4 regions of the Cytobacillus sp. FSL W7-1323 genome follow, and region 2 is predicted to be linked to each of the others. Evidence: riboswitches for the same ligand, from Rfam matches in the RefSeq annotation. Region 2 holds a riboswitch; each other region holds the start of a gene.
The links. Region 2 has a riboswitch for S-adenosylmethionine ahead of MKX67_RS06265 (methionine ABC transporter ATP-binding protein). Riboswitches for the same ligand answer to the same signal wherever they lie in the genome.
Positions count from the first base shown of each region.

Region 1: another riboswitch for S-adenosylmethionine. It lies ahead of MKX67_RS19660 (iron-containing alcohol dehydrogenase family protein); the one in region 2 lies ahead of MKX67_RS06265 (methionine ABC transporter ATP-binding protein).
Region 3: another riboswitch for S-adenosylmethionine. It lies ahead of MKX67_RS19360 (methionine ABC transporter ATP-binding protein); the one in region 2 lies ahead of MKX67_RS06265 (methionine ABC transporter ATP-binding protein).
Region 4: another riboswitch for S-adenosylmethionine. It lies ahead of metE (5-methyltetrahydropteroyltriglutamate--homocysteine S-methyltransferase); the one in region 2 lies ahead of MKX67_RS06265 (methionine ABC transporter ATP-binding protein).

Region 1 is NZ_CP151998.1:3,854,151-3,859,613, forward strand. It holds gene MKX67_RS19645 (hypothetical protein) at 1-875, opposite strand, end outside; gene MKX67_RS19650 (hypothetical protein) at 1,381-1,533, opposite strand; gene MKX67_RS19655 (hypothetical protein) at 1,749-2,318, shown strand; SAM riboswitch class I at 2,398-2,513, shown strand; gene MKX67_RS19660 (iron-containing alcohol dehydrogenase family protein) at 2,605-3,720, shown strand; gene MKX67_RS19665 (MetQ/NlpA family ABC transporter substrate-binding protein) at 3,717-4,538, shown strand; gene MKX67_RS19670 (methionine ABC transporter ATP-binding protein) at 4,578-5,463, shown strand, end outside.
Region 2 is NZ_CP151998.1:1,194,977-1,200,439, reverse strand. It holds gene MKX67_RS06275 (acyl-CoA dehydrogenase family protein) at 1-284, opposite strand, end outside; gene MKX67_RS06270 (methionine ABC transporter permease) at 395-1,060, opposite strand; gene MKX67_RS06265 (methionine ABC transporter ATP-binding protein) at 1,050-2,063, opposite strand; SAM riboswitch class I at 2,147-2,253, opposite strand; gene MKX67_RS06260 (CotH kinase family protein) at 2,346-4,133, opposite strand; gene MKX67_RS06255 (DUF4956 domain-containing protein) at 4,153-4,836, opposite strand; gene MKX67_RS06250 (polyphosphate polymerase domain-containing protein) at 4,858-5,463, opposite strand, start outside.
Region 3 is NZ_CP151998.1:3,811,617-3,817,079, reverse strand. It holds gene MKX67_RS19375 (thioredoxin family protein) at 1-85, shown strand, start outside; gene MKX67_RS19370 (hypothetical protein) at 357-692, shown strand; SAM riboswitch class I at 781-886, shown strand; gene MKX67_RS19365 (O-acetylhomoserine aminocarboxypropyltransferase/cysteine synthase family protein) at 967-2,283, shown strand; SAM riboswitch class I at 2,371-2,475, shown strand; gene MKX67_RS19360 (methionine ABC transporter ATP-binding protein) at 2,589-3,614, shown strand; gene MKX67_RS19355 (methionine ABC transporter permease) at 3,607-4,275, shown strand; gene MKX67_RS19350 (MetQ/NlpA family ABC transporter substrate-binding protein) at 4,289-5,122, shown strand.
Region 4 is NZ_CP151998.1:239,179-244,641, reverse strand. It holds gene MKX67_RS01295 (nucleotide sugar dehydrogenase) at 1-292, opposite strand, end outside; partial or broken gene MKX67_RS01290 (glycosyltransferase family 2 protein) at 755-1,795, opposite strand; gene MKX67_RS01285 (DNA-binding protein) at 2,078-2,365, shown strand; SAM riboswitch class I at 2,440-2,552, shown strand; cobalamin riboswitch at 2,606-2,786, shown strand; gene metE (5-methyltetrahydropteroyltriglutamate--homocysteine S-methyltransferase) at 2,934-5,234, shown strand; gene MKX67_RS01275 (hypothetical protein) at 5,255-5,463, opposite strand, start outside.

The sequences.
Region 1 (5,463 bases), 1.9 Mb from region 2:
TTGAATACAAATTTTATCGCACCAGGGATATCTAATTCATCATCTAATAAATCTTCCTCACTCACCCGTAAAGATTTTTTAGGTAACTTACTCCATACCTCTAGTCTACCACTTTTCGTTTTTGCTTCAGCTACAAGCATATGGTCTTCCGTCATTCCCGCCAATGTATAAATATCTATAAATTCAGCCAAATCGGGTAAGGATGTCATCAGCGTTTTGCCAACACCAAACGAATCCGAGGTAAGTATTCCCCCATTTGTGTGTACACCAAGAATAAAATCCTCCAACTGATAAACATAGTGATACTCATCATCACCATTGACAAATATGTCATTATCATACTTTGCAATAACAGGTAGAATTCTTAAATGATTTAAATAAATCCGCTTCGCTTCTTCATTCGTAATCAGTGTTTTGGGATAGACAAGTTCAAAATCCATGCTTTCTCTTTCGACTGCACTTAATACCCCATTACTAAGCATTGTAAAACTAATTCCAGAATGAGGGAGTTCCTTATTCAACCGCTCATCTTTGCGATTATATAAAATCATATGATATTCACCTAAGTCAATGTATGCTGACAAATATAACCCATGCCTGAAAGTCGAATCATAGAACCTTTCTATAAACTGCTCTGCTTGCATGATCATATCAAACTTACTCATTTCCCCTGGAATTTCATCTAGTTCATCCGTATAAATGAAAAACTCTGCCACACCTAATTCATCCATACGAACCGAGCCAATTGACTCTCCCCAATCTTCCAACAGGATATCATACACATTTTCTTCAAATTCCATCTGCTCCATAACTAAATCATCTGGGTTGATTCCTTTAAAATAGGTTTTTAGTTGTTCCATTATTAAGTGATTCAAAGCAGCTGTTCTCCTTTAGTTATGATTTAATTAACGTGCAGGAAGTGAAATTTTAACATTAAATCGCTTCTATTTAAAGGTTCTCTTTAATTCTTCCCATAATAATAACATCTATAAATTAGAAAAGCGCAGGGCGCCCGCTTATCGGTGACAAGCATAAGACGAGCCGGCAGAAAGGTTGTTTTTTAACCTTTTTGCCGGATTGGCTTATGACCTCGAGCCGATGGCGTCCGGAGCTAGACAAAGCCTCGTTAAACATTTCATATAATGCAATCGCACTTATATTATCTGCACATACATCTAACACTAATCTGATGAGTCCTAACTCTACATCGGCAAGCTTTACTATTCGCTCAAGAAGCGTCTTGCCAATCCCTCTTCCTTGTACTTCTTCATTAATAGAGATGGACACATTCCCGCTATATCTTAACTTTCCACTTCTCTCTTCTAAGGAAGCTATCCCTCGAACATGACCGTTACATTCTGCAACAAATACATGGTCTTCTTATGTAAGTCCTTCAATATAATCTTCAATATCTTTTAATCTCCCCGATGATAAGGCCATTGTTTGTTGAATAATAGAATCTTGCCTATGCATTTCATGAATATCTCTTGCATCATTTATATGTATCAGTCTAATCTTTATTTCTTCCCCCATATAAAAACTCCTTTTTTTATAAAACTGTTCTGAATGAAAACTTATAAACCAAGACTACCACTTTTCTTAGTTTGAAAATATTGCTTTATTCATTTACGAATGAACAGTATAAAAAGTTTCTTATCATTGCACTGACATAATCACTACGATACAAAATATATATGAAAGGAGGCATCGAGGTATTTTATGAGCATCCAAAGGAGGGTAATTTGTATATGCTTGCTTTGTTCAGTCTTTTTCTAGTTGTCGGCTACAGTTTCTTTTTCTTGATTAGTGCCGTTAGAAAAAAGAAAGAAATAGCTACAAAATATTCTAAATGTATTCCCATGGTGGTTGGTATGACGAGTAGCTTAACAATCGGTTTGATTATATCTGTGTGGTTACCAGAAATGGCTAAAGCAACTGTATTATCAATTCTCATTAGCGCTGTCATTGCCATTTTTATAGGACTACCGTTTAAAACAAACGGACTCGTTGAAGCTCAAGCGTCAAGTCTCATGGGAAGTATGATGGGGGCAATGCTAGGCATTATGTTGGTACCCAGTGAAGTTACATTTATGATCATTAGCATGGATCTGATTTATTTAATTAGTATTTTTGCCATGATGCTTCTCATGCACAAAAAACATTCATTAAAGGAAGCATTGAAAAATCGACCTGTGCCCTTCTATCTAACATTCTTATTAAGCATCGCCATTATCTGCGCATCGGGAATTCATCAAGAAGCGAAGAACTCAATTCATCCGATTGAAGAAAACACCCCACAAGTAGAACACCATCACTAGTTTAATGATTAATTTCAATTATGTTATTGACTTTTCATGTAATAGATAATATTATGAATATAATTTAATAAAGCATTTTCTCTTATAAAGAGCGGCTGAGGGACTGGCCCTGCGACGCCCGGCAACCATTCATATACCCATATGAACAGGTGCTAAATCCTGCAAAATACTTTTTGGTATTTTGATATATGAGAGAGGTCACTACTATTCTAGTATATTTATGCCTCTCATGATGAGAGGCATTTTTGTTTTTATCATCACATCCAAAGAGAAACGAGGAGAGGAAATGACTGCAACAATCGTAAAAGGGGCTCCAGGACATTATTTATTAGGTTCAGGCATTCTAACAGAACTCCCCGACCTACTTAAAGATATTTCTGTTTCCAAATACCATATAATAACCGGTAAAAAAGCTTGGCAAGCCGTGCAACCCTACTTGCCCAAGGAAGTAATAGATAACAACGTTCACCTTCATTATATAGATGGTCACACTACCTTAAAAAAGGTCCATGACATCCAAGAAATAATAACAAATGATGGTGCTAATGGCGTAATAGGTATTGGTGGTGGGACAGCATTAGATATAACAAAAGCAGTTGCGATTGAAGCATCTGTTCAATCCATTCTTATACCAACAATCGCAGCTACCTGTGCCGCATGGACACCATTAAGTGTTTTTTATAATGAAGAAGGCAGCTTTACTCATTATACCGAGTTCCCTATTGCGACAACCCTCGTATTGGTTGAACCTGAAATTATTGCTAAAGCGCCTATTACTTATTTAAAAGCAGGAATTGGGGATACATTAGCCAAGTTTTATGAAGCTGAAGCTCTAATTGAAAGTTTTTACCCTGAAGAAACACTTCCTGTACCTAAACAAGTTTCGCAATTTTCAGCTAAAATTTGCCGAGATACATTGCTTAATGATGGTGAAGCCGCACTACAATCAGTAGCCAAAAACGAAACCTCAAAAGCACTTATCCGTGTGATTGAAACGATTATCATGACTGGGGGTATGGTCGGTGGATTCGGCGAAAAAGCAGGACGAATCGCTGGTGCCCATTCGTTTCATAATGGACTAACCGTAGCGGATGCAGCCCAAGATTTTCTTCATGGGGAATTAGTCGCTTACGGGATTCTTGGTCAATTGGCCATTGAAGAAAAATGGACAGAAGTTGATTACCTTCTCCCGTTTTATGAGAGCTGGCAATTGCCAAGTAGTCTCTCTAGTCTAACTATTGATGTGAATGATGAGCAATTAATGAAGACAATTGTAAAAAAGGCGATACGCCCAACTGAATCTATTCACTTTATGAAAAACGAGATAAGTGAACATTCTGTTTTACAAGCACTTCGATTATTAGAAAAACAAAATGAACAAAAAGGAGTTCAAACATCATGAAAAAATGGTTACTAACTGGAACATTCTTATTATCTTTAACAGGCTTAGCTGCATGTGGTAGTGATGAAGCCAGCAACTCTACAGAAGGATTATATGACGATGAAGAATTAGTCATTGGTGTCACTGCAGGTCCACATGAGCAAATCTTAGAAAAAGTAATTGAATTAGCTAAAGAAGAAGATATCAACATTAAATCACAAGTATTTACTGATTATGTGATGCCAAATGTCGCATTAGCTGAAAAAGAGATTGACTTAAACATTTTTCAAACAGAGCCTTATTTTAATGCATTTAAAGAAGATAGAAATTTAGATTTAGTTAAATCTTTTGATACCGTTTCATTCCCGATGGGCATCTATGCACTCAATGTAAAAGATGTAGCTGAATTAAAAGATGGCGCAAAAATCGGTCTTCCGAGTGACCCAACAAATAGTGGCCGAGCTCTATTACTATTTGAAAAAGCGGGATTAATCGAATTAGATCCTGAAACAGGTATTAATTCAACAGTTCGTGATATTGAAAAAAACAATGGTAACTATGAATTTATTGAACTTGACTCTGCTCAAATCGCTCGTCAGCTAGAAGAGCTTGACGCTGCAGCTATTAACACGAACTTTGCAATTGAAGCTGGTTTTGTCCCTTCTAAAGACGCTATCTTTATCGAGCCTAAGGATTCACCTTACGTAAACCACGCTGCTGTCCGTACGGAGAATAAAGATGATGAAATTCTTGAAAAATTAGCTGATATCTACCGCAGTGAAGAAATTGAAAAGTTTGTTGAAGAGGAATTTGACGGATCAGTTATCGTCTCTTGGTAAAATGATTAAAAATGAGCGTTACGGAGGGAGCATCAAATCATGATAGAGCTTAAGAATATAACCAAAACCTTTACAGGAAAACAAGGAAGCATCCATGCATTAAAGGATGTCTCACTATCAGTGAATCAAGGAGAAATCTACGGGGTTATCGGATACAGCGGCGCTGGTAAAAGTACATTAATTCGCTGTGTGAACTTACTTGAAAAACCTGATAGTGGTTCTGTAAAAGTCAATGGGGTGGATTTAACCACGCTGACACCAGGAAAACTCCGTGAAGCAAGAAGTCATATCGGCATGATTTTTCAAGGGTTTAACTTATTAAAAACAGCAACAGTTTATGATAATATTGCTATCCCTCTTAAACTAACAGGATTAGATAAGAAAGAAGTAAAGAGCCGCGTTAATAAATATTTAGAGATTGTCGGTTTAAGTGAAAAACAAAATGCTTATCCAGCTGAGTTATCTGGTGGCCAAAAGCAAAGGGTTGCTATTGCACGTGCATTATCGCATGAACCAGAAGTATTACTCAGCGATGAAGCAACAAGCGCCTTAGATCCAAATACAACAGAGGCAATTCTTGATTTGCTATTAAAAATCAATAAAGAATTAGGGATTACGATTCTCCTTATTACACATGAGATGAATGTTATCCAAAGGATTTGCGATTGTGTGGCCGTTATGGAAAATGGGGAAATTATTGAAGAGGGACGAACGAAGGATATCTTTACCTCTCCTCAACACAGTACAACAAAAAGATTCGTTAATAGCTTATTTTCACATGATATCCCCGATGATCTATTAGAGGAATTAAGTGAAAGTGGCCAAGTGGCAACATTATCTTTCTTTGGTGAATCATCAGGTGATCCTGCACTTGCATTAGTAACGAAAAAATATGATATTTTCCCTAATATCTTATCTGGTAATA
Region 2 (5,463 bases):
TGGGCAATCCTTTCTTGTATTAAGAAATATTCATATAAGGAAATCTCTTTACCACCATATTCTTTCGGAATCGTTAAACTTAAGTAATTTGATTGTTTTAATTCTTCAAAATTTTCAAAAGGGAATTCTGCATTTTCATCAATCTTTTGCGCCCTCTTACTAAATCCTTCTGCTAATATCGTAGCTTTATGAAATAATTCTTCTTGTTGAGCCGTCTTAATAAATGGTCGAGCGAGTTGTTCAGCTAAATACGCTTCCTTAGATGAAGCTGTTATCGTGCTCATAGAATCCTTCCTCCCCGTCTGTTTCCATCTTCTCTTTAATACTCAATCATTAGGATAAATAGATATAGTAAAGGCTCCATCCCCTTTACTATATCTATCGTTTGAATTTATTATCTCTTATCTACATATTTAGTTAATTTATCCCCACCAATTTGAATGATTTGCACCAATACAACGAGGACAATTACTGTCGTAATCATAATGACATTATCATAGCGATAGTAACCGAAACGTATCGCTAAATCACCAATACCACCGCCGCCAATAATACCTGCCATTGCTGAATAACCAATTAAACTAATAGTCGTAATCGTTAAACCTTGAACAATTCCAGGTTTCGCTTCTGGGACAAGAATTTCCTTAATTATCATCCAAGGGGAAGCGCCTACTGCTACTGCAGATTCAATGACTCCTTTATCTATTTCTCTTAAGGATGTTTCTACCAATCTTGCAAAAAACGGAATCGCTGCTACAGATAATGAAACAGAAGCCGCTGTAGGACCAATAGTTGAACCTGCAATTAATTTTGTTAACGGCAATAGAGCTACTAACAAAATAATATAAGGAATAGAGCGGATCAAATTGACAATCCAACCGGTAACAGCATTTACAAATCTATTCTTTAAGAACAATCCTTCGTCTGTAACGAATAATAAGATACCTAGTGGAAGACCTAGTATAAGTGCCGCAACTAAAGAAATGGCGACCATATAAATTGTTTGTAATACAGCTGTATTTAGTTCAGGAAGTAACGCCTGAATGGACTCAAGCAACATGTTCAACTACCTCCAAATTCTGTGTTCTTTCTTGAATATATTGTATAGCTCTTTCTATTTCAGGTATTTCGCCAGTCAACTCCATAATAAAAATACCAAGAGGTACTTCTTGAATATATTCAATCTTGCCGTGAAGAATATTTCCTTTTACTTTGAATGTTTGGAACAGTTCAGAAACAACAGATTCTTCTGCTATTGCACCTTTAAATTGAATCTTAATGATTGTTCCCTTCCTGTTTTCAATCAATTGTTGTGGTAAGTCAAATTGAAGAACACTCTGAATGAAATCCTTTGTAAGTGGTTCAATTGGATTCGCAAATATATCATACACCGGTCCCTCTTCTATGACCTTTCCATCTTGCATAACAGCTAACCTATGACAAATCTCTTTGACTACTTCCATCTCATGAGTGATAAGTACGATGGTTAATCCTAGCTTTTTATTAATTGATTTTAATAAGTTCAGGATTGATTTTGTTGTTTTAGGGTCTAGAGCTGACGTGGCTTCATCGCAAAGTAAAACCTTTGGATCATTAGCGAGTGCTCTGGCTATTCCTACCCTTTGCTTTTGACCACCACTTAATTGTGTGGGATACTGATGAATTTTATCTGCTAAACCCACTAATTCTAATAGTTCTTTCACCCTGATATCTATTTCTTTCGGGCTTTTACCTGCCGCTTTTAAAGCAAAGGCAATATTCTCATACACTGTCTTCGAACTCGCTAAATAAAAATGCTGAAAAATCATACCTATCTTCTGCCTTGCTTTTCTTAATTCTTTACTTGTTAAAGATGTTAAATCAACGCCATCAATTTTCACTTCACCAGATGTCGGTCTCTCCAATAAATTTAGACAGCGTAATAAAGAACTTTTCCCTGCTCCACTATAGCCAATAATCCCGTATATTTCCCCTTCTTTAATAGAAAGGGATACATTGTCAACCCCTATTACTTGCTTCTTTTTGCTTTTATAAATTTTCACTAAATGATTGACTTCAATCATTTACCTCACCCTCCCTAAATCCTCTACAACATAAAATGAGCCTCTTTCACTTTGAAAGAGGCTCAACAAATGATTGTTATTAAACCTTATCTTTCAGAATGAAATCATTCTGCAGGATTTAGCACCTTCCCTTTAAAAGGAGGTTGCCGGACATCTTCGGGCCTGGTCCCTCAGTCTCTCTCGATAAGAATCATATTAAATTTAATGTGTTGCTTTGATAAAGGAAATTTTATCGGGTATTGAATTAATTGTCAATAGTATTTTGATTATTTATGCATTTACTTATCTTCCTCTTCGTTTAAACAAGAAGATAAAAAAAGTTGTTCCTAATAAAGCTGTGATTAGACCCACATACAAGATGATTGCTGACGTTTTGAACTTTACTGTACTAGGTTGCTCTTCTTGTCCACGTCCCTCACCACCAGGCATACCTTCAAACCCTTCTGGTGTCTCAAAATCTCCTTCCTGCGGAAAGTCTCCATTGCCTTGCGGACGTTCAGGCATTTCACCATCAATGTTTCCTTCATTACCGTTTGGCGGTTGGAATACTTCTCCTCTTTCTTGACCTTCCTGGTCATCACCACCTGCTCGGCTAGGGAACATGTTATTGACTTCAGAAGCTTGTGATTCTACTTCTAATTCACCTGAAAGCTGAGCAAGTATCGATTCTGATCTCGCCTCAGCAAATGCTGGTAAACTCTCATCACCTTGCACTGCTTGTAGAAATTCTTCTGTTGTATAAAACTTGGTAGGATCCTGTTCTACATAAGGAAGAATCAATGTACTAATTTGTGTAGTTGTATTTTGGTAAGACTCTTTTGTCATATATTCTTCGGCAATCTTTTCAAGGTATGCTTCATATTGCTTTTTAAATTCATCATTTGCCAATAAAGCATTAAGTAAAGGCCTCTCATCTAAAGAAGTACCAGCTACAGGTTCGGAAATACTGAAATTAATCGTATCTTCACTCATTAAATTACTATTTCCCATGCCACCATCGAAGTTCCCCATTTCAGCTTGGTGAACTTGACCTTGTTCATCCTCACCTTGCCCACCTTCTCCTGGTGCTAGACCTTGTTGTTCCTGATTTTGATTTTTGTTTTGGTTTTCTTCAGCGATTGAAGAATCTCCGTTCATGCGTCCTCCGCCACCCATACCTACTCCAAAGCCGCCAAATGCCATATTATAGTCCCACGGAATGATTGAGAACTTACCATCATTTTCATATAAATAATAGTTGTGCTTCATTTGCCCTTGGTAACTATCCATGCTAACGACAGCCGTATTTACTGCAAAATATCGTAATACTTGATCCACATCTAAAGTTTTTTCTAAATTGCCACCATTATCGATACTATCTAACATATCTATTAACGCTTGTTCATCTTGCTCCTCTGATTTCAAGTTTAAACCTGAGTAATCATCAATATCATCACTTACCCATTTCAAGTCACTATTTGTACCATCTGGCTTGTACAATGATCCATATGGATTTTCAAAATATCTTCCAAGCATCACTTCGTCTACTTGTTCAACACCTAAATATAATCCCCATTCCTGACCATTAATGGTCACATACATATAAGAATAAGCAGGTGTGGGTAATCCCATATTCTCCATTAATTGATACGATAAATATTCTCGCATTTGCGTAGCATCACTAAATTGGTTATTTAGATTCAACTTTTTCAATCCATATAAAGTTTGATCGGTATAGTAATCAAAGTCTATTTTGAAGCTATAACGATCAGAATCTTCCATTCTAGCAACGGAAGAAAGGGAAGAATTCCCCTTTGTCCGAACAGCTACTTGGTTCAATTTAGTTCCATTTATCGTCACATTTGCCATCTTATATTCTTCTTCCGTCGGATTCTCTAGTATATCTTCCCAATCATCTTCTGCTAGGGTTAACTCAACTTGAGTCACTTTATTTTTATTGAATACTTTTGAAACATAAGAGTGATCAACTACTTCCCCTTTTGGAAGTAAATGAGGTAGAAAGAATAGAATACCAACAAATAAAACAGCCAACATTAGAAAAACGAGAACGACATATTTGCGTTTAATCATATTCCTTTCTCCTGTTCATTTACGCTGTAAAATTACCGTCATAGCTTAACATTACAGCCGACTCTACCCCGCTAAGGTTCGTTACATTATTCACCACTTGAGATTGCTCTTTTTTCATTCTTACTTCATAAGTAATTTCTACTTGATTACCATTCATGATAGATTTGGATTTCATCATATGTTTATTAGTGACCTTTGATAATAGCGATTCTAGTTGAGATTCCACATCTTCACCCCCATATTTTACAATGAGTAAGTAAGGGTTCTGAATCGTAATTTTGTTAACGAACAATACAAGTACGAGACCGATCATTAAACTGCCAATAATCACTAACGGAATAAAGCCTGCTCCGCAAAGAATACCGGCAACAATCGCCCAAAAAAGATAAACAAGATCCATAGGGTCTTTAATTGGTGTACGAAAACGGACAATGGATAAAGCACCAACCATACCTAGTGATAACAGGACATTCGAGGAAATTCCCATAATAATTAATGCTGTAGCCATGGTCATTATAATGAGGGATATATTAAAAGTATGTGAATAAATCACACCAGAAAATGTCTTCTTATATACTGCATAAATAAAAAGTCCAATTGCAAAAGCCATGAATAAACCTATTAGGGAATCTATAATTGAAAAACTCTCTGTCTTTTCTAAAAAGCTTGATTTAAATACATCTGAAAAATTCACACTTTCCATTTTGCTTTTCTCCTATTCTCTCTATAATCCATACATTCTACTTAATTGATATTTAGAATACGTGCCCTTCCTGCGATCTAGCATTTGCAGAAGCATTTTAATGACATCGGGAATGTATTCATCATACTTTACTTCAAGTATCATCAATTGATGATCAAGGGATGGTACCATAGGCATTGTCGTATTTAAAAAGTCGGGATTCCTTAAGCTTGTACGAATATTGCTATCAAAAGTGAGACGTACATTACCATATGGGTAGATATAAACATCCCTCTCATAATCGACAACCGTTACTGGCTTCAATTGATAACGAATCATGTTATGGAAAAGTTCCCTCATTAATGGTCTGGAATCATTCTCCATCCATAAAATGTCGCTAGCTCTAATAAGCTCATATTCCTCAGCTGTCATCCGACATTTTTCTTTATAGGTCAGATTATTCTTCTTACTTTTCTTTTCTAGATTAATTGTGTCAAAATCATTATTATATGTGCGAACCCTATATTTTGCCCGGTTCATATAGCCTTCTTTTTTTTCTATTAGTGCTTTGTTTTCAAAGTTATCAAAGTATACGCTACGAACATTATATCCCCCTCTCCCATTTGAATGGGGGTCCGCATTCATAAA
Region 3 (5,463 bases), 2.0 Mb from region 2:
GTTAGTTGATAAGCTTTATGCTTTCCATTCAGTACCTTATTTACTTGAACAAATTCAATCATATGAATTACAGTCTCAATTTTAAAACCACTTATTGTTTAGGAATAAGTGGTTTTCTTATGCTTTTAATCAAGGGGGGTTGCGTAAATGTTTAATTACACCCCTCACTCATTCTAGGCAGATGAATCGATGGGATATTTCTTTTTTCTGTCGATAAGTCTAGCTTTTGACATATTTCTCGGGAAATAGGTTGTGAACATTGTTGGAAATAAATGTTCTGTCAGTTAAAGTCGATAGTTAGGAGAAGGAAATCATTTCTTGGAACAGAATTATAGAATATAAGACGCGGGCTGGGGGTGGTTTCAATAGAGGAACTCATTTATCATTTTAATCAATCTTTAAGAGTAAATGATCATATTTTAATGATGTTAAAGGAACCTATAAGGATTCGAGTAGAATTAGAACAAAATCTAATGTATTTGACATTAGACCGTAAAAGGCTGCTAATTAAACATACTCGCCCATTGAAAAATTATCATATAAACATTCAAACTACTGCTGACCACTTTCATTCTTTGCTTCAAGGGCGTACGAGTCTAAAGAAACAAGTGGATGAAAAGCATATCATCCTTAAGTCGACTTTTAGACAATTATTAAAATTAGATGCCATTTTCGTATTAAATCAAAAATAATCATAAATACATCAAATGTCCTAAAAAAAGATTGACTTCCCAAAAAAAGGTTGTTATTCTATCCTTAGAATAATTAGAAAATTAAATATTCTTATCGAGAGTGGTGGAGGGACTGGCCCTATGAAACCCGGCAACCGGTTGTTTGATACACGGTGCTAATTCCAGCAGAGCATAAAAGCTCTGGTAGATAAGAAGAGATGATAAACCCTCTTCTTTGTGAAGAGGGTTTTTGGTCGTCTTTTCTTTCCAATTTAAAAAAGAGGAGAGATGTAAAATGGCAGAAAAAGAAAAGCAACTTCGATTTGAAACAATTGGTGTTCATGGTGGGCTAAAACCTGATCCAGTAACAGGGGCAAGAGCGGTCCCAATCTATCAAAATAATGCTTATCAATTCCAGAATACAGAGCATGCGCAAGACTTATTTGGCTTAAAAGAAACAGGATATATTTATTCTCGTATTCATAATCCAACGGTTACTGTGTTTGAGGAAAGAGTTGCATTGTTAGAAGGGGGAACAGGCGCATTAGCATTAGCAAGCGGGCAAGCAGCCATTTACTTAGCTCTTCTTAATATTGTTCAAGCGGGTGATGAAATTGTAGCTGCCTCTAATTTATATGGAGGTACATATAATTTATTTACAGTCACTTTACCAAAGTACGGCATCAACGTTAGGCTTATCGATATTAATAATGAAGAGGAACTACGAGCAGCAATCAATGAGAAGACACGAGCTGTATTTGCCGAAACCATTGGTAACCCGAGTTTACAAGTACTAGATATTGAAACAGTTTCAAATATCGCCCATGAACATGGTGTGCCGTTAGTGGTTGATAACACATTTGCAACTCCTTATCTATGTCGGCCGATTGAGCATGGCGCAGATATTGTTGTTCATTCTGCTACGAAATGGTTACTTGGGAATGGGACGACAATGGGGGGGATCATTGTTGACGGTGGTAAATTTGATTGGAACTCAGAGAAGTATCCAGGATTAAGTCAGCCGGATACAAGCTATAACGATTTAGTATATAGTGAGGCACTTGGCCCTGTAGCATATATTACTAAAGCGAGAGTGCAGCTTCTAAGAGATTTAGGTCCAGCACTAAGTGCACAAAGCGCCTTCCAATTTACGTTAGGTTTAGAAACGTTAACGGTTCGAATGAAAGAACATATTGCTAATACGAAAAAAATTGTGCAATATTTAAATAATCACTCTGCTGTTAATTGGGTACTTTATCCGGGCGATGACAACCATCCTAATAAAGAATTAGCAGACAAATATTTATCTAAAGGTGCAGGGGCAGTTGTCGTTTTTGGCATATCTGGTGGGCGTGAAGCAGGTGCGAAGGTTATTAATTCGGTTGAGCTGTTCGCACATGTAGCGAATGTAGGTGATGCAAAAAGTCTTATTATACATCCAGCAAGCACAACGCATCAACAACTTAATCAAGATGGGTTAAAACAAGCAGGTGTACCTGAAGACTTAATCCGATTATCAATTGGAATTGAAAATGTAGAAGATTTGATCGATGATCTTGAATCTGCTATTGAAGCGGCAACCGGTATTGCTTCATTAAATATAAGGGTCTAACAACTATTATTTCAGATTTGACACCTACTTCAATGACATGATACTATTACACAGGTACACAAAAAAATTCAATATATTCATAGTTTGCTCTTATTTAGAGAGGTGGAGGGAAGTGCCCTTTGAAGCCCGGCAACCGTCATTTAATTGAAATGGTGCCAATTCACTCAAAGCATTAGCTTTGAAAGATGAGAGAAAGGAATTTTCATAACAAGCCTTTCTGCTCATAAGCAGGAAGGCTTTTTTTATAAACAATGGATATGCTATAAATGTGTTGGTTTTTCTGGATTGAAGAGGTGAAGTATAAAATGATTTCAATAAAAGATGTAAAAAAGATTTTCTCAACGAAAAACGGGAAAGTAAATGCAGTAGACAATGTTAACCTCGAAATTAACGAGGGTGAAATATTCGGTGTAATCGGATACAGTGGTGCGGGTAAAAGTACATTGATTCGTATGTTAAATGGACTTGAAATCCCGACTGAAGGCGTTGTATCTGTAGCTGGGAATGAAGTTTCTCGCATAAAAGGTGCTAGCTTAAGAAAGGCTAGACAAGAAATAAGCATGATTTTCCAACATTTTAATTTATTGTGGTCTCGAACAGTACGAGAAAACATTGCGTTTCCATTAGAAATTGCTGGTGTACCTAAGAAAGCGCGACTAGAGAGAGTTAATGAATTAATTAAATTGGTTGGACTAGATGGTCGAGAGGATGCCTATCCCTCGCAATTAAGCGGTGGACAAAAACAGCGAGTAGGTATTGCTAGAGCACTTGCCAATAATCCTAAAGTACTGTTATGTGATGAGGCGACAAGTGCTCTAGATCCGCAAACAACTGATAGTATTCTCGACTTACTTGTTGATATTAATGAACGTTTAGGGTTAACTATTGTGTTAATTACGCATGAAATGCATGTCATTCGCAAGATTTGCCACCGTGTGGCTGTCATGGAAGGTGGAAGAATTGTTGAAATTGGCGAAGTGCTAGATGTGTTCCAAAAGCCAAAAGAACCTATTACGAAGCGATTTGTTCAACAAGTGACCGAACCGGAAGAAACGAAGGAAACGATTACACATTTACTGAGTGCTTATCCAAATGGCCAAATTGTTCAACTTGGATTTGTAGGTGGTTCAGCGGAACAACCATTAATCACAAACTTAATTCGCCACTACAATGTAACAGTGAATGTATTACAAGGAAAGATATCCCAAACACAAAGTGGCTCTTACGGTACCTTATTTATTCATATAGATGGAGAGTCGGATGAGGTTACCCGCGCGATTGAATATATTCATTCGCAGAAGGTTGGCGTGGAGGTGATTTCCCATGCTTAATGAATGGCTACCAAATGTGGATTGGGAAAGAATGTGGGAAGCAACAAAAGAAACTTTATATATGACAAGTATTTCTGTTATAGCCACGTTTATTTTAGGAATTATTCTTGGATTACTTTTGTTCTTAACCTCTAAAGGTAATATATGGCAAAATCAGCTAGTTAATAAGATCATTGCGGCATTCGTCAATGTCTTTCGATCCATTCCGTTTTTAATCTTGATTGTGTTATTAATCCCTTTCACAAAAATGATTTTAGGGACAATGATTGGTGAAAATGCAGCATTACCAGCACTCATTATTGGTGCAGCACCTTTCTATGCAAGAATGGTGGAAATTGGCTTACGTGAGATTGATAAAGGTGTCATTGAAGCCTCTAAATCGATGGGTGCAAAAACAAGTACAATTATATGGAAAGTACTCATCCCTGAATCTATGCCAGCGCTTGTTTCGGGTATTACCGTTACAGCGATTGCGCTAGTCGGATATACGGCAATGGCAGGTGTCATAGGTGCAGGAGGATTAGGGAACCTTGCCTACTTAGAAGGTTTCCAAAGAAGTAGATATGACGTTGTATGGATTGCAACGATTATTATCTTAATTATCGTGTTTATCATCCAAATGATTGGTGATTTGATTACTTCCAAACTAGACAAACGATAGGAGAGCTAAAAAAATGAAAAAATGGTTATCTGTTTTAATGATTGCAGCTGTTGTATTATTTATTGCTGCCTGTGGATCTTCAGATGAAGGTAGCGAAGGATCTGATGAAGGAACAAAAACATTAAAAATTGGGGCATCTAACGTACCGCATGCTGAAATCCTTAATGAAGCAAAACCTTTATTAGAAGAAAAAGGAATTGAGCTGGATATCACAACGTTCCAAGATTATATTGTACCGAACCAAGCGTTAGAGGGTGGCGATATTGATGCGAACTATTTCCAACATATCCCTTATTTAGAATCTCAAATGGCTGAAAATGATTATGATTTTGTTAATGCTGGTGGTGTTCATATCGAGCCAATTGGTGTTTATTCACAAGAATATGATAGCTTAGATGATCTTCCAGAAGGAGCAACAGTTATTATGAGTAGCTCTGTACCTGACCATGGTCGTATTTTGACAATGTTAGAAAAGGAAGGTTTGATTACACTAAAAGCTGATGTCGATAAAACGACAGCGACAATTGATGATATTGAGGAAAATACGAAAAATCTAAAGTTTGATACGGAGTATGAAGCAGCACTTCTTCCACAAATATATAATAATGGAGAAGGTGACGCAGTTCTAATTAACTCTAACTATGCAATTGATGCTGGCTTAAATCCAGTGGAAGATGCAATTGCACTTGAAGAAAGTGATTCTCCATATGTGAATGTAATCGCAGTTAGAGCTGGGGATGAAGACAAAGAAGAAATAAAAGCACTACTAGAAGTATTACACTCTGAAGAAATCCAAAGTTTCATTGAAGAACAATATGAAGGTGCAGTTGTACCTGTTACTGAATAATAGAAATTTATTAAAGAAGTCTACTTAGTTGTAGGCTTCTTTTTTTTGTAAGGCGATGTAAAAGATACATCCACTGAGTCAATCACCTTTTGGGGCTAACTAGGACAATTGATGGAGATAAGGTAGATGGCTTTTGAAGAATCCCTGAATTTGATTTGATAGAAACAAGAAGTGAGGAAAATTTGTATTATTAAGAAAGAAAATGATAAATATAATTTACAAGCTTTTCCCCATGATCGGTTTTCAGCGTACATCAAGGTTAAGGATACGAAAAATTGCTAATAAAAGCGGCTTGCGAACGAGAGAGAAAATTGCAAAGATAGCAGAACAAAAACCGATTA
Region 4 (5,463 bases), 960 kb from region 2:
GTTCATGATGTTCGTCAATTGGGGTTGGAACTGTGACGATGATATACTCAGCGGCTTTAAGCAAAGCTATAGCTGCATCCGTATGTTTTGGAATGAAATTTAGAACCGCTTGCAGCTCTTCATCTTTTACATCAGGAATATAACTGCTCCCTTGCTGTAATAACTCAATCTTATGAGTATCTTGATCGATGCCCGTTACATGACAGCCCTTTTTTGCTAAGTGGAGAGCCAGTGGGAGACCAACATAGCCGAGACCAATAACAGCAACTCTATCTATTTGACCTTGGAGCATGTCCCATTTTCGATTGCCATCTGTATAACCGCATCTCTGATTGAACGATAGTAAATATGAAAATGCTTCAATGTGGTCACCTAGAATCCGGTCAGTTGATTCGACCCGACCATCGGCTTGCCTGTGATGCTGTTTTCTAATTTTATTTGGCTTGACGACATCGACATAATGAATGGATTCGACTTTAAATCCTTTTAGAATTGCCTTTGCTTGAAATAACGGTGGAGACATTAATGTGAGGATACCAATCTCGTCAATCACTTTCCTGCTCATTGCATGTGGAATAGCAGTGAGAGAATTAACGGTGAGGTCCTCTCTTTTCAGTGCCATATTCAGAAGGTACTTAGCAGCACTCACAGAATGCAACGGATGGGCACGGTCGAGCAATATTTCTAAATCATTTAAAGCAATATCTGCCCCTTCTTCTACAGCATGTATAAAAGGGGTTAAATCTTCTGCTTTGATAACAAAATCACTATCTAAGAACAAACAGATATCTCCTGTACTGTGAAGCGCACCAATCGCTCTTGGAATGTTATGTCCGAGTGCCTGGTCAAACGCAATCACTTTCACACCTGACTTTTCTACCTTTTCCTTTGTTCGTTCATCTGCTCCATTTAACACAACAATGATTTCATCAATGCCTGCCTTCTTTACCTCAGCAATCACTTCAGCAATCGTATCCGGCTCCTTCCCTACAGGAATAATCGCACTATACTTCGCTCGTTTCTCTTCCTTTACCGAAAAGGCTTGTACATATTCCTTAAAAGATTGCCGATTTCGCCTGCCATCGTTTAAACCACCGCGATATCCTCTCTCTTCAATCAGTTGGGCCACTGCACGTAAATGGTCACCAATTATTAAACTTGTTGAAAATGAAAAAGAGGAGCCCGTAATCTTCTGTTGATGTTTCGGTCGAATCTTATTTGTAGCAATCACATCAATGGCTACTGGTGCACTCATCTTTAATTCTTTCATCACAGCTATACTATGAGCTAATGGCGGACAAGCTAAATTCTCCCAACCAATTGTATCAAGCGCTGATTTTTTCATCACATGAGGAACAGCGACTAAGGAATTAACGGATAACTCACCTTTACCTAAAAAATGATTAAGAGAGAACTTTGATACTGCTGTCGGATGTGGTCTAATGGGGCGCTTCATTGTCCAGCTTAAATCATTTAGGGCAATATCAGCCCCATCCTGAATGCCATCAAGCAGTGCTTGTAGCTCCTGTGCTCTAACGACAATATCACCATCAATAAAAAGAAGCGTATCTCCTTTTGCCTCCCTTGCACCAATTGCTCGTCCAATATCCACCCCTAGAGGTTCTTTATAAACAAGCTTTCTACATTCAAATGCTTCCGCTATTTTCTCCGATCCATCTGTTGAACCATTCAAAACAGCGATGATTTCATATGGCTCAATCTTCACTAACTCTTCTAAAACGGCTGACAACGTAGATTCTTCATTCTGAATGGGAATAATAACAGATAGATTCATAACACTTCACTTCTCTCCTTCAGCAAAATTAATAGTCTCCTTTGTGCTAACTATAGCCTTTTCCATCACAAACCCGAGAAAAACACTAAGTAATATCAATATATACAGCTTGGCCAATTTTGTTCTCGGACAAGTATACAATCTATGAAAGATGGTGCGATAGACAGGGTAGATTGGTTTAATTATGGGGGCATTGATCCGATTCGGCACTAAAAAATATATTATTACTATTCGTTAGGAGATGTTAAAGTAGATATATATGTATTTAAGGGGGAGTACAAATTGGAATTCGAGTTGAATTTTATTTGGATTGCCGCCGGTTTAGCATTACTTGGCTATTTCATAGGCAATGGGTTGAAGCAATTTAGTAGTAAAAATGAAGGTAATATGAATCATTTACTTGTGGAGCAAAGCCACCTTCATCTTTACTTTTATTTAAGTGAAGCTGACATGAAGGATCTATTACAGAAGCATCCTCACGCACCAAAAGTCATTCTTAATGGCAAGCATTATTACCATCTACATAAATTTCGCAAGTGGCTTGAATCTGATGATATATATCACTCATGAAGAATTTATTTTGACAGCTTCCATTTATTATGCTAATCTATCTGTAAAATTCAAAATATTATAAATATGTAATTCTCTTATTCAGAGAGGTGGAGGGACTGGCCCGATGAAACCCAGCAACCTTTAACAATTATTTGTTAAAAAGGTGCTAATTCCTGCAAAGTGTAATAGCTTTGGCAAATAAGAGAGGATAAAGACCTCTCTATTTTTAATTAGAGAGGTCTTTTGTATTTTCAAAACTTAATAACAAAGGCAACAGATGCATGATTGCTTAAAAGGGAAGCCCGGTGGAATGCCGGCACGGTCCCGCCACTGTGAAGGAGAGCGACTTATCATTGACCACTATTTCATAATAGAAATGGGAAGGGATAACGAGCGATAATCCGAAGTCAGGAGACCTGTCTGTTGTTTGCACTTAGACTCTACGGATGCATAGAGAGGAGTGATGAATACGTGTTGAGCAAATCAAATGGTCTCAACTCTAGTTAATATTGCGTATGAATCTCTCATTTAATAATAAATAGAGAGATTTTTTGTTGAGAAAATACAATCTAAAGGAGTGTTTAAATTGACTGAAGTAAAAAGCTCAAATGTAGGTTATCCAAGAATTGGCGAGAAGCGGGAGTGGAAGAAAGCTCTAGAACAATTTTGGAGTGGTAAGTTGAATAAAGAGACTTTTCTGCAACAAATGGAAGTCATTCGTTTATCCTCTCTCGAGAAACAAAAACAACTTGGCGTTGATCTCATCCCGGTTGGCGATTTCACACTGTATGATCATGTCCTTGATACAGCTGTGATGTTTGGACTTGTTCCTGAGCGTTTTACATACAGAGGTGGGAAGGTTGATATCGAAACGTATTTTGATATTGCCAGAGGGAACAAAGATGCCGTGGCAGCTGAAATGACCAAATGGTTTAACACAAACTATCACTACATCGTGCCAGAACTCAACAACCTCACGCCAACACTTGCTGAAAACCGGCCACTTGCCTTTTATAAAGAAGGAAAAGAGAAGCTTGAAATCGACGGGAAACCGGTTATCTTGGGCCCGATTACGTTTGTGAAATTATCAAAGGGCTATAAAGAAAGTGAATTCAAATCAATCGTCAATCAATTCGTTCCTCTTTATGCACAAATTTTAAAAGAATTACAGCAAGAAGGTGCCTTGTGGGTACAAATCGATGAACCTATTTTAGCAACTACCCTCACAGAAGAAGACATCTCACTCTATCAAGCAGTTTACCAAACATTACACCAGGCAGCACCACAGATAAATATCATTTTACAAACGTATTTTGAAAGCATCACTCATTTTGAAGCTGTTACCTCATTACCTGTGCAAGCGATCGGCCTTGATTTTGTCCATGATGCAGGTCAAAACCTCGCTTCTTTACAAAAATTCGGCTTCCCAAGTGATAAAGTATTAGCTGCAGGTCTCATCGATGGCCGTAATATCTGGGGCGCCAAACTTGATAATAAGCTCTCTCTTCTAGAAAAAATTACAGCAATTGTTCCGAAAGATCGCTTAATCATCCAGCCTTCATCCAGCTTATTGCATGTACCCGTTACAGTCAAAATTGAAGAAACACTAGATCATACATTAAAGACCGCACTCGCCTTTGCTGATGAAAAATTACAAGAAATCGTAGTGCTAACGAAAGGAATAAGAGAAGGAAAAGAGCAAATCCAAGATGAGATAAACGAGAGACGAACTGCTATCGAGGTGCTAAATCAATCTTCTATTAGAAACAATCAACAAGTACAAACAGCCATTCAAAACTTACCATCATCACTAGCAGAGCGCGAAGCACCTTATTCTGTTCGTCAAGCAACACAAAAAATAGCCTTCCAACTACCACTCCTACCTACAACAACGATTGGAAGCTTCCCACAAACACAGGAAGTGAGAAGAAATCGTTTAAAATGGCGTAAAGGAGAGTTAACTGCTACTGACTATCAAACATATATCAAAACGGAAATTAAAAAGTGGATTGATATTCAAGAAGAGCTAGGCCTTGATGTGTTTGTTCATGGCGAATTCGAGCGCACAGATATGGTCGAATACTTCGGTGAAAAATTAGCCGGATTCCAATTCACAAAATTCGGTTGGGTGCAGTCTTATGGCTCTCGTTGTGTCAAACCACCACTCATTTATGGAGATGTCTCATTTGAACAGCCAATGACAGTTGCAGAAACAGTCTATGCCCAGTCCTTAACAGATCACCCGGTAAAAGGTATGCTCACTGGTCCGATTACGATTTTAAACTGGTCATTTGTCCGCGACGATATCCCTCGTTACGAAGTCGCAAACCAAATTGCCCTTGCCCTTCGAGAAGAAGTAGAAGCACTAGAAGCAAATGGTATCCGGATGATTCAAGTAGACGAACCAGCCATTCGTGAAGGATTACCACTCAAACAAGAGAAGTGGGAAGATTATCTGAACGCTGCTGTTTATGCTTTTAGACTAGCCACCACTTCTGTCAGAAATGAAACACAAATTCATACGCATATGTGCTACTCCGATTTCGAAGACATTATCTCAAGCATTCAAGCACTCGACGCTGATGTCATCTCCATTGAAACATCAAGAAGCCACGGCGAACTCATTCACTCATTTGAAGAAAGCACCTACGAACAAGGTATCGGCTTAGGTGTATATGACATTCACAGCCCTCGGGTGCCACAACTCGACGAACTAACGAAAAACATCGACCGTGCCTTACAAGTACTAGACCCACAACTTTTCTGGATTAACCCTGACTGCGGCCTCAAAACAAGAGGCATGGACGAAACCGTCGCAGCCCTAACAGTCATGGTGCAAGCTGCCAAACTCTCGCGGGAAAAATTACTTGTAAAAAAAGGCGAATAAACAAACAGAAATCCGAACGATTATACATTCGTTCGGATTTCCTCGTTTAATAGTACAGTGTTTAGTTTCTTATCCATCTTCTTCTGATAAGAACCATGGTTAAATCTCTTTTCGTTAAATTCACCAATCACATTCCGTACCCGGACATTATGGATGATTAAGTTGCGATAAATCTCATTCTGCAAATAAGCATTAAACCAACTATAATCCTTTAACTTCCGCAGATTAT